DNA from 2 places in the Pseudomonas sp. F2 genome. Region 2 is predicted to be linked to the other one. Evidence: riboswitches for the same ligand, from Rfam matches in the RefSeq annotation. Region 2 holds a riboswitch; the other holds the start of a gene.

Region 1 (5,048 bases), 1.5 Mb from region 2:
ACAGCAACTCATTGAGCGGCCGCGCCTGCGCCCACCCTTCGAGTACCAGCATCGGCGCCGGATAGAATGCCTTGACCGGCCCCAGGCACAACACTGCCAATGGCTTGGCCCCGGCCGGCAACTGCAGCAGATCGGCCAGCGCCTGCGGTTCGAACAGCGACACCCAGCCCATGCCCAGCCCCTCGGCACGGGACGCCAGCCACAGATTCTGAATCGCGCAGGACAGCGAGGCCATGTCCATTTCCGGCAGCGTACGACGGCCGAAAATGTGTTTTTCACGATCGTCCATCAGCGCCGCGACCAGCACTTCGGCGCAGTCGTTGATGCCTTCGACCTTGAGCTTCATGAACTCGTCACTGCGCTCGCCGAGGGCTTCGGCGGTACGCACGCGTTCTTCTTCGACGAGGTTCTGGATCTGCCCACGCAAGGCGCGATCGCTGATGCGGATAAAGCGCCACGGCTGCATCAGACCGACGCTGGGCGCCTGATGCGCGGCTTCCAGCAGACGGCGCAGCAGCTCCGGCTCGACCGTGCCGCCGGTGAAGTGGCGCATGTCGCGGCGCTCGGCGATGGCTCGGTAGACGGCTGCGCGTTCGGCCTCGGAATAGGCGTTGTCGATCATGGCCCCATCGCTGGCAAGCCAGCTCCCACAGGGGATCGCGTTTCTTCAGGCATGACACCGGCCACTGTGGGAGCTGGCTTGCCAGCGATGGCGGCCTTGAGATCTGGCGCAAACAATGCGGCAATCGCCGCCGGATTCGACGGAAAGTAAAAATGCACGTACGACGCCGTCATCCGCCCCTCCCGATAAACCGCCTCCGCCCCGCGCCCGCCATTCGGGCTGACTCCCCGGGCAATCGGCGTCAGTTCGGTGCTGGTCAGGGAATGGTGATAGGTGTGGCCGCGCAACGAACCTTCTGGCAAATCCACCGCTTGCAGTGCCAGTGCCGCCAGACGTTTTTGCATCACCGCCTCACCGCGCAGCAGCCCGACCAGTTCGGCGCGGGTGCCTTCGACATCGGTCAACGCGTCGAGCAGATAGAGCATGCCGCCGCACTCGGCAAGCAGCGGTTTGCCGGCAGCGTGGTGCGCGCGAATCGCATCCAGCATCGCGGTGTTTTGCCCCAGCGCCACATGGTGCAATTCCGGGTAACCACCGGGCAGATACAGACTGTCGGCCTCGGGCAATTGCGTATCGCGGATCGGCGAGAAGAAGCTCAACTCAGCGCCCATCGCCCGCAGCAGATCGAGGCTGGCACCGTAGGTGAAGGCAAAGGCTTCGTCACGAGCGACGGCAATTCGCACGCCTTCGAGCAGCGGCTCAGCAGGGATCACTTCAGGCGCGGCGAATTCCACGGCGGGTGGCAGCGCTACCTCGCAAGTGCCGGCCAAGGCTTCGGCGGCGGCGTCGAGGCGCACATCGAGATCATTGAGTTCGCTGGCCTGCACCAGGCCGAGATGGCGGCTTGGCAGTTCGATCCCGGTTTCCCGGGACAATGCGCCGTACCAGCGCAGGCCTTCGGTGAGGCTGCCTTCCAGCAACTGCGCATGGCGCACCGTGCCGACGCGGTTGGCCAGCACGCCGGCAAACGGCAAGTCCGGCTGATAGCGCGCCAGGCCCAGGGCCAATGCGCCGAACGTCTGGGCCATGGCCGTGCCGTCGATGACGCCGAGCACCGGCACGCCGAAATGCCGTGCCAGATCGGCGCTCGATGGCGTACCGTCAAACAGGCCCATCACGCCTTCAATCAGGATCAGATCGGCTTCGGCGGCGGCTTCCCACAACAGGCGGCGGCTTTCCTGCTCGCCAACCATCCACATGTCCAGTTGATACACCGGCGCACCGCTGGCGCGTTCGAGAATCATCGGGTCGAGGAAGTCCGGGCCGCACTTGAACACGCGCACCTTGCGCCCCTGATTGCGATGCAAGCGAGCGAGCGCGGCGGTGACGGTGGTCTTGCCCTGACCGGAGGCCGGCGCGGCGATCAGTACCGCCGGGCAGTGACGTGGTTGATTCAAAGTTCGACGCCTTTCTGCGCTTTGATGCCGGCCTGGAAGGCGTGCTTGAGCATGCCCATTTCGGTGACGGTATCGCCCATTTCGATCATTTCCGGCTTGGCCGCGCGACCGGTGACGATCACGTGCTGCATCGGCGGACGCGCCTGCAGGTCGCTGAGCACTCGATCCAGATCGAGGTAGCCGTGTTTCAGGGCGATGTTCAGTTCATCCAGCACCACCAGGCCGATCGACGGATCACGCAGCAGCTCGCGAGACACTGCCCACGCAGCTTCAGCGGCGGCGATGTCACGCTGGCGATCCTGGGTTTCCCAGGTGAAACCCTCGCCCATCACGTGAAAACGCACTTGCTCGGGGAAGCGGCGGAAGAACAACTCTTCACCGGTGCTGTTGCGGCCCTTGATGAATTGCACCACGCCACACTGCATGCCGTGGCCCATGGCACGGGCAAGCATGCCGAACGCCGAGCTGCTTTTGCCTTTGCCATTGCCGGTCAACACCAGCACCAGGCCGCACTCGTCAGGGGAATTGGCGATGCGTTCGTCGATCACGGCTTTTTTGCGCTGCATACGCGCCAGATGGCGTTCGTCGCGCTCGGGGGAATCGGTCATGGGGGAGCTCTCCGTTGAGGCTGGATAACGGCGGGCAGGCACAAGAACAGACGGCAAAAAGCCTGGCATCGCCCACCGTGATGCCGCTGGATGGATCAGGCCGGTCTCCGGGCTCATGAGCGGCGAATCGCCTGACTGCGCGCCTTCCCGCGTCGGTCGACACAGTGGCTCAATGCGCAGTTTTCACTCATTTACCGTTGCGGGGGCAGCGCCGGGATCGTGATCGTGCTTCACCTGAAGACAACCCTCACCGGCTTCCCTGTTTCACTCTGTCGACACGCGTCACAGAGCACCTGAAACAAGCCGCGAAGGTTAGAGGGTTGGGGGTGGAGCGTCAATTAAAGAGGGGGCCGTCGGGCGAATAACTGTCGCCGATCAATTATCTGACGCCAATCTTGTGCCACACTGAGACAAGTGATATCAAAGAGCCATGCTTTTGATTGAAAAAGCACACCACAACAATAAGGATGATGACGATGCAAGGCATGATCATCAGCAACCCGCGCCTGGAATTCCTGCGCCCGGTGCTTGAACGCTGGTTTGACTGTATTGACCGTTACAACGCGGTACGCGGTGACAACGACACGCCCTATTGGCATGACGAGAAAGCCAATCTCGGCTTGCTTTCCGCTGCGGCCTGGATGGCCGAGCTGGTGACCCTCTGCGATACCACCACCCGCAAACAGAACGAGGACGGCGAGCGCAATGCCCGCGCCGACCTGTTCATCGCCGGGGCCGAAGACCGCGCCTACCTCCAGGCTACCCAGCGCTGGCCGCGGGTCAACAACCTCAATCTGACCCAGGCCCTGCTGGACATCACCAGCGATGCCAAACGCATCAGCTTCGCCAGCGACCTCAAGCTCGGCTGCCTGTTCGTCGCCCCGCAGAAGGCCCAGCACAGCGCCAGCCCCGAAGAACTGCAGGACATGGTCGACGACCTGCAAAAGGAGCATTGCTGCGCCGTGGCCTGGTATTTCCCCTACGCCTACCGCAAGTTGCGCAGCGAAGCGGGCAATTATCACCCGGGCATCGCCGTGCTGTTCAAAGAGGCTCGCGGATAGCGGTTGAACCATCGGGTGCGCAGGGTTCTCTATGATTAAGCATGCATTCATAGGGAAGATCAGCAATGCGCAAAACCCGACTCGCTCTCGTCATCGCTCTCGCCGGAGGGCTCGCCGCCTGCGGTGAATCCTCCAGCCTGCAAGTTTCCGACGGCACTGGACCGTCACCGAAACTGCCTGAACCGAACAAAACCCTGATCCCGACGGTGAACATCGCCCCAGCGGTCGGCTGGCCTGCAGGTGGCAAACCGACCGCCGCAGCCGGTACGCAAGTGGCTGCATTTGCCGAAGGCCTCGATCACCCACGCTGGCTCTACGTGCTGCCCAACGGTGACGTATTGGTGGCGGAAACCAACGCGCCACCCAAACCGGATGACAGCAGCGGTATTCGCGGCTGGGTGATGAAGAAAGTCATGGGCAAAGCCGGTGCCGGCGTGCCAAGCCCGAACCGCATCACCCTGCTGCGCGACGCCGATCACGACGGCGTGGCCGAGACCCGCACGGTGTTTCTGCAGAACCTCAACTCGCCGTTCGGCATGACCCTGGTCGGCAACGATTTGTACGTCGCTGACACTGATCGCCTGCTGCGCTTCCACTACGAACCCGGTGCGACGGAGATCAACACACAGCCGATCAAGGTTACCGACCTGCCGGGCGGTACGCTGAACCATCACTGGACCAAGAACGTCATCGCCAGCAAGGACGGTAGCAAGCTGTATGTCACCGTCGGCTCGAACAGCAATGTCGGCGAGAATGGTCTGGATAAAGAGGAAGGTCGCGCCGCGATCTGGGAAGTGGATCGCGCCACGGGCAATCACCGGATCTTCGCCTCGGGCATTCGTAACCCCAACGGCCTGGCGTGGGAGCCCACCACAGGCGCGCTGTGGACAGCGGTCAACGAACGTGACGAAATCGGCAGCGACCTGGTGCCGGACTACATCACCTCGGTCAAGGACGGTGGCTTCTATGGCTGGCCTTTCAGCTATTACGGTCAGCACGTGGATGTGCGGGTGAAGCCGCAGAATCTGGATCTGGTGGCCAAGGCCATCGCTCCGGATTATGCCGTCGGCCCGCACACCGCCTCGCTGGGCCTGACCTTCGCCGAGGGCAACAACTTGCCCGCGCAGTTCAAGGAAGGCGCGTTTATCGGCCAGCACGGGTCGTGGAACCGCAAACCGCACAGTGGCTATAAGGTGATTTTTGTACCATTCACCGCCGGCAAGCCGAACGGAGCACCGGTGGATGTGCTGACCGGCTTCCTCGACAAGGACGAGAACGCATTGGGCCGCCCGGTTGGCGTGGTGATTGACCAGCAAGGTGGTTTGCTGGTGGCCGATGATGTGGGGAACAAGGTGTGGCG
Region 2 (5,048 bases):
ATTTTCTGCAGATGATTGACCCCCAGGTGAATCGCCATGGTCGCGCCATGTTGTGCCAGATCGCCGAGTTCCTCGCCGGCGGGCATCGCGGTTTTGTCCGCATAGCGGGTCAGAATCACGCTCTGTGACACATCCGGCAGCGTCAACTCGGCGCCAAGCAAGGCTGCACAGGCGGCGGTGGCGGTGACGCCGGGGATGATTTCGAACGGAATATTCAACTCGCGCAGATAACGAATCTGCTCGCCAATCGCACCGTACAGGCTCGGATCACCCGAGTGCACCCGCGCCACGTCCTGGCCCTTGCCGTGGGCGGTTGTGATCAGTTCAATGATCTGCTCCAGATGCAATTCGGCGCTGTTGACCACCGTTTCCGCCTGATGTCCCGCGAGCACGGCGGCCGGCACCAGCGAGCCTGCGTAAATGATTACCGGGCAACTGCGAATCAGTCGCTGGCCTTTGACGGTGATCAATTCCGGGTCGCCGGGGCCGGCGCCGATGAAGTAGACGGTCATGAAGACATCCTGTGAAAAGCGGGGCAGGGCAACGCTTCAGATGAAGATTGCTCATGATCAAACAGGGGGATTATCGGGAATTTACGCAGCGCCGGCCAATGCCAGTGTCGCCTGAGCGTATTTCTGCCGGGAAATCAGCAGCTTTGCCGGTGCCTGAATCAACTGCTCGGCCAGGGCCAGGGCGGCACTTTCCGCCACACCGTAGCAACCGGTGCGCTCATAGGCAATCTGCGAGTGATGGCTCAGTCGCTGCTGGTAAATGGCCAATTCTTCGCTGCTGAAATACAACAGCGGCAGCGCCAGTTGGCTGGCCAGTTCCTGCAGACCGGGTTCATCGCGTTTCAGGTCGATGCTGGCCAGGGCCTTGACCGCCTCGAGTTCTATACGATGCGCCTGCAACGCCTGATCGAGTAACGCGCGCAGCGTGCTGGCCGGGCAGCCGCGCTGGCAGCCCAGGCCGACCACCAGGGTCGGCGCTGCGCGGTCATCGGTCATGCGTGGTATTGACCAGCGCTTTTGCGGCGGAACAACCAGGCGCTGATCAGGCCCAAGGCCAGCCAGAACGCCACGTTGGTCAGCTGCGAAGCGATTTTGAACTGGGCTTCCAAGGCTTCCGGAGCGAGCATCGAATGCACTTCCGGTTGCGGCGCGCCGATCACATGCGGCACGGCGAGGATCGCCACGCCCAGCAGCTTCATCAGCCAGTGACGGCTGAACACGATGAGGGCCAGGCCGACTGCGGTGGAAGCGGCGGTGCCGATCCACCACGTTTGCCGCGACGCCAGATCGGCGGCAGCGGTGCCCGGCAGTTCAGGCGGCAGGCCGAGGGTCGGCGCGAGGACGAAGGTCGCGTAACCGGCCAGGCCCCAGAGCAGGCCCTGCGAAGTTTTGGTCGGTGCACGCAGGGTGTACAGGCCGGCGAGCATCAGCGCGAAACCGACCGCCACCACCAGATTGCCGCCGGTGGTCGAGACCACACGCTGCCAGCCGTCTTCCGGCTCCCAGGCTTCAGCGTCGTGAGTGTGTGCGGCCGTACCGGCGGCGTGTTCGTGAACGGCCACCGGTTCGGATTTTTCGAAAGTTTCAGCCTGCAGAATCAGTGGCGAGACCCAGAAGCTTTGCAGCAACGTCAGCAACAGGGCGGCCAGCAGGCCGGTGAAGCCTGCAGTTTGCGCGATACGCTTGATCATGTCGGCTGGTCTCAGTGGCACGGGAACGCGGCGCTGTGGCGGGTATCGTGAGCGGCGTTGTGCACCGCTTCGATGTGCGAGAAACCGGCGAAGTAAACGAGGCTGGCGCCCAGGATCGACGCGAAAATGGCGGCGGTCAGGCGTTGGCTCAAAGTGGCGGTGCTGGAGATGTTGTCGGTGTTGCTGGCGGTGCTGCTGATGATCGACATGGCGCTTCCCTCTGGAGTGTCAGCGGGTGATATAGAGCGCATGAAAACCCCTGCGAGTCGCGCACGCAGAGGTTCGAACAGCGCCCGCCCACCGCGGGTTTGTTATGTTCAGCGACGCAAAATGCGCGCTGTGTGTTGCGGGCCGGTCTCCGGGCTCACGAGGGGTTGGCGTCAGGCCGACCTGCAAGCATCACCTTCCCATGCCGCAATGGCACAGTGGATTCGACGCTTCGCTCGCTTACCGTTGCGGGGGCAGCACCGGACTGACATGGCTTTGAGTAAAGCACATGATTCACCGGTTTCCCGTTTCACCCTGTGAAGGGCACCCGTAACAAGTTGTGTAGGAGAGCATGGGTTGGGGAAACTAGTCAATTTTGTGGGTGGATCCGTTGCTGCGGTAACGGCCACTTAGGGTTCCGCCCTTACGGCGGGTCACTTTTGGCAAACGCCCCAAAAGTAACCAAAAGGTCTATGCCCTGACGTTCGGCCCTCGCTTAGGCTCGGGTTCCTTCGCTACGGGATTCATCCGGGGGCAGCGCCTACGGTTTGCTTCGCTGCACCTCCTCTCGCTGTGTTTGGCTGCGCCAAACGGTCGCTGCGCTCCCACCCCCGGATAAATCCCTCCACTCAGCCTGCCGACGGGCCCTCAGATCAAGAGCGGTACTCGAGCTAACGCTCATCGTGTTGAGTGGGGCGGCTTCGCCGCATGGGGTGTGCACGAATAAAGTTTTGGAAGCTGGCTTGCCAGCGATGGCGGCCTGACAGCCGACCAAATTTCTAACTGAATACACCCAATCCCCTGTAGGAGCTGCCGAAGGCTGCGATCTTTTGATCTGCTTTGGCTTTGGCTTTGGCTTTGGCTCTGGCTTTTGATGTGGCTTTTGACCTTCAGCCCCTTCGGCAGGCCGAGCGGAGGTGTCCATCAGGGGGGGAGGCGCGCAGCGCCGTGCGGCGAAGCCGCATGCATCGAGAGGAGGTGCAGCGAAGCAAACCGTAGGCGATGCCCCCGGATGGACACCGTAGCGAGGGAACACTGAGCCTCAGCGAAGTGCCGTACGCCGGGGCAAAGCCTTTTGGGTTACCTTTTCGGCGTTTGGAAAAGGTGACTCGCTGTAAGAGCGAAACCGCCAGCGGCGACACCCGCAGAAACGGATATGCCCCCAATCCAAAAAAAACCAGACCCCGTAACCCGAGGTCTGGCAAAAGTGACCCGCCGCAACGGCGAAACCGTAATCAGCAACCCCCGCAGCAACGGATATGCCCCCAATCCAAACATTGACCCATCCTCAACCCATGCGTAGCCTTGCACCTTCGAGGTTCTTCGGCCCACGCCGAAGCTAAGAAGGGAACGCGGTCAAAGCCGCGGCTGCCCCCGCAACTGTGAACGGTGAAGTTCGTTGCCACGCCACTGCCAGCTCAATTCACTGAGCCCGCGGGAAGGCGCAGCGAATGCCAGGTCCATGGCCTGAACACCGTCAGCCAGGAGACCTGCCTCGTGACAGATTTCTCACTACAACCGGGCGGGGTGATCCGGTGGCGAATTCTTCCGCGCGCACGCCCGCAGCGGATCTCGTCCCGTATGCCCGCCACCTTGCCAAAGGGCATACGATGAAAACACTGGCCAAACTCCCCGTCACCATCGTCACCGGTTTCCTCGGCTCGGGCAAAACCACCTTGCTGCGCCATATGCTCGACAACGCTCAGGGCCGCCGTATCGCGGTGATCGTCAACGAGTTCGGCGAGCTGGGCATCGACGGTGAGATCCTCAAGCAATGCACCATCGGCTGCACCGAAGAAGAAGCCACCGGCCGCGTCTACGAACTGGCCAACGGCTGCCTGTGCTGCACGGTGCAGGAAGAGTTCTTCCCGGTGATGCGCGAACTGGTCGCCCGTCGCGGTGATCTCGATCACATTCTGATCGAGACGTCCGGTCTGGCCCTGCCAAAACCCTTGGTCCAGGCTTTCCAGTGGCCGGAAATCCGCAGCGCCTGCACCGTTGACGCGGTGATCACCGTGGTCGACAGCCCGGCCGTGGCCGCCGGGACCTTTGCTGCGTTCCCGGATCAGGTCGATGCCCAGCGCAAACTCGATCCGAACCTGGATCACGAATCGCCGCTGCATGAATTGTTCGCCGACCAACTGGCCAGCGCCGATCTGGTGATCCTCAACAAGGCCGACCAGACCAGCCAGGAAGACCTCGCTCGCGTGCGCGCTGAAGTCGCTGAAGAACTGCCGCCAGCAGTAAAAATCATCGAAGCCAGCAACGGTCGCCTGCCGCTGGACGTGTTGATTGGTCTCGGTGCCGGATCCGAAGAACACATCGACAGCCGTCACAGCCATCACGATCACCACCACGACGGTGATGACGACCACGATCACGACGCCTTCGATTCGATCTCCATCGAACTGCCGCAAGCCGACGAAAGCCTGCTGCTCGACGCGCTGACGCAACTGGTTGTGCAGCACGGCATCCTGCGTGTGAAGGGCTTCGCGGCGATTCCGAACAAGCCGATGCGCCTGTTGGTTCAAGGCGTGGGCACGCGTTTCGACAAGCACTTCGACCGCCAGTGGGGCGCTGACGAAGCGCGCGTCACTCGTCTGGTGTTGATCGGTCAGGAACTCGACGCTGCGCAACTCGAAGCGCAACTGCGCGCCGCGCTCAGCGTTTAAGCCATGCACCTGCTCAGGACCCAGCCCGGCGGTTTCGTGTCGGATGACAACATTGCCGACCTTGGACAAACCCCCGCCGAGCTGGTGATCCTGTGCAGCGGCGACTCCAGCCTGGCGCTGCTCGCCGAAGCGGCGCAGCAACTGCCCGAGGATTACCCGAGCCTGCGCCTGGCCAATCCGATGCAGGTGCAGAATCACGCCTCGGTCGATCTGTATGTCGATGAGGTGCTGCGGCACGCCAAGGTCATCCTGATTTCGTTGCACGGCGGCATCGCCTACTGGCGTTATGGCGTCGAGCGTCTGGTGGAATTGTCCGAGCGCGGGGTGCAGGTGATTCTGGTACCGGGGGATGACCGTCCCGACCCGGAACTCAGTGACCTGAGCACCGTACCCGCCGAAGATCGCGACCGTCTCTGGCAGTTTTTGCGTCAGGGCGGCATGGGCAATGCGCTGGGCTTCTTCCATTG

Evidence for each region. Region 2 has a riboswitch for cobalamin ahead of cobW (cobalamin biosynthesis protein CobW). Riboswitches for the same ligand answer to the same signal wherever they lie in the genome.
Region 1: it holds a riboswitch for cobalamin, as region 2 does, so the genes downstream of both, cobO (cob(I)yrinic acid a,c-diamide adenosyltransferase) here and cobW (cobalamin biosynthesis protein CobW) in region 2, are expected to answer to the same signal.

What each region holds. Positions count from the first base shown of each region.
Region 1 covers NZ_CM169904.1:246,223-251,270, reverse strand. The annotation lists gene bluB (5,6-dimethylbenzimidazole synthase) at 1-622, opposite strand, end outside; gene AC193Q_RS01135 (cobyrinic acid a,c-diamide synthase CobB) at 619-2,019, opposite strand; gene cobO (cob(I)yrinic acid a,c-diamide adenosyltransferase) at 2,016-2,627, opposite strand; cobalamin riboswitch at 2,709-2,939, opposite strand; gene AC193Q_RS01125 (hypothetical protein) at 3,104-3,688, shown strand; gene AC193Q_RS01120 (PQQ-dependent sugar dehydrogenase) at 3,754-5,048, shown strand, end outside.
Region 2 covers NZ_CM169904.1:1,764,828-1,769,875, reverse strand. The annotation lists gene cobM (precorrin-4 C(11)-methyltransferase) at 1-512, opposite strand, end outside; gene AC193Q_RS07800 (cobalamin biosynthesis protein) at 594-1,007, opposite strand; gene AC193Q_RS07795 (CbtA family protein) at 1,004-1,702, opposite strand; gene AC193Q_RS07790 (CbtB domain-containing protein) at 1,714-1,911, opposite strand; cobalamin riboswitch at 2,035-2,256, opposite strand; cobalamin riboswitch at 3,209-3,421, shown strand; gene cobW (cobalamin biosynthesis protein CobW) at 3,520-4,581, shown strand; gene cobN (cobaltochelatase subunit CobN) at 4,585-5,048, shown strand, end outside.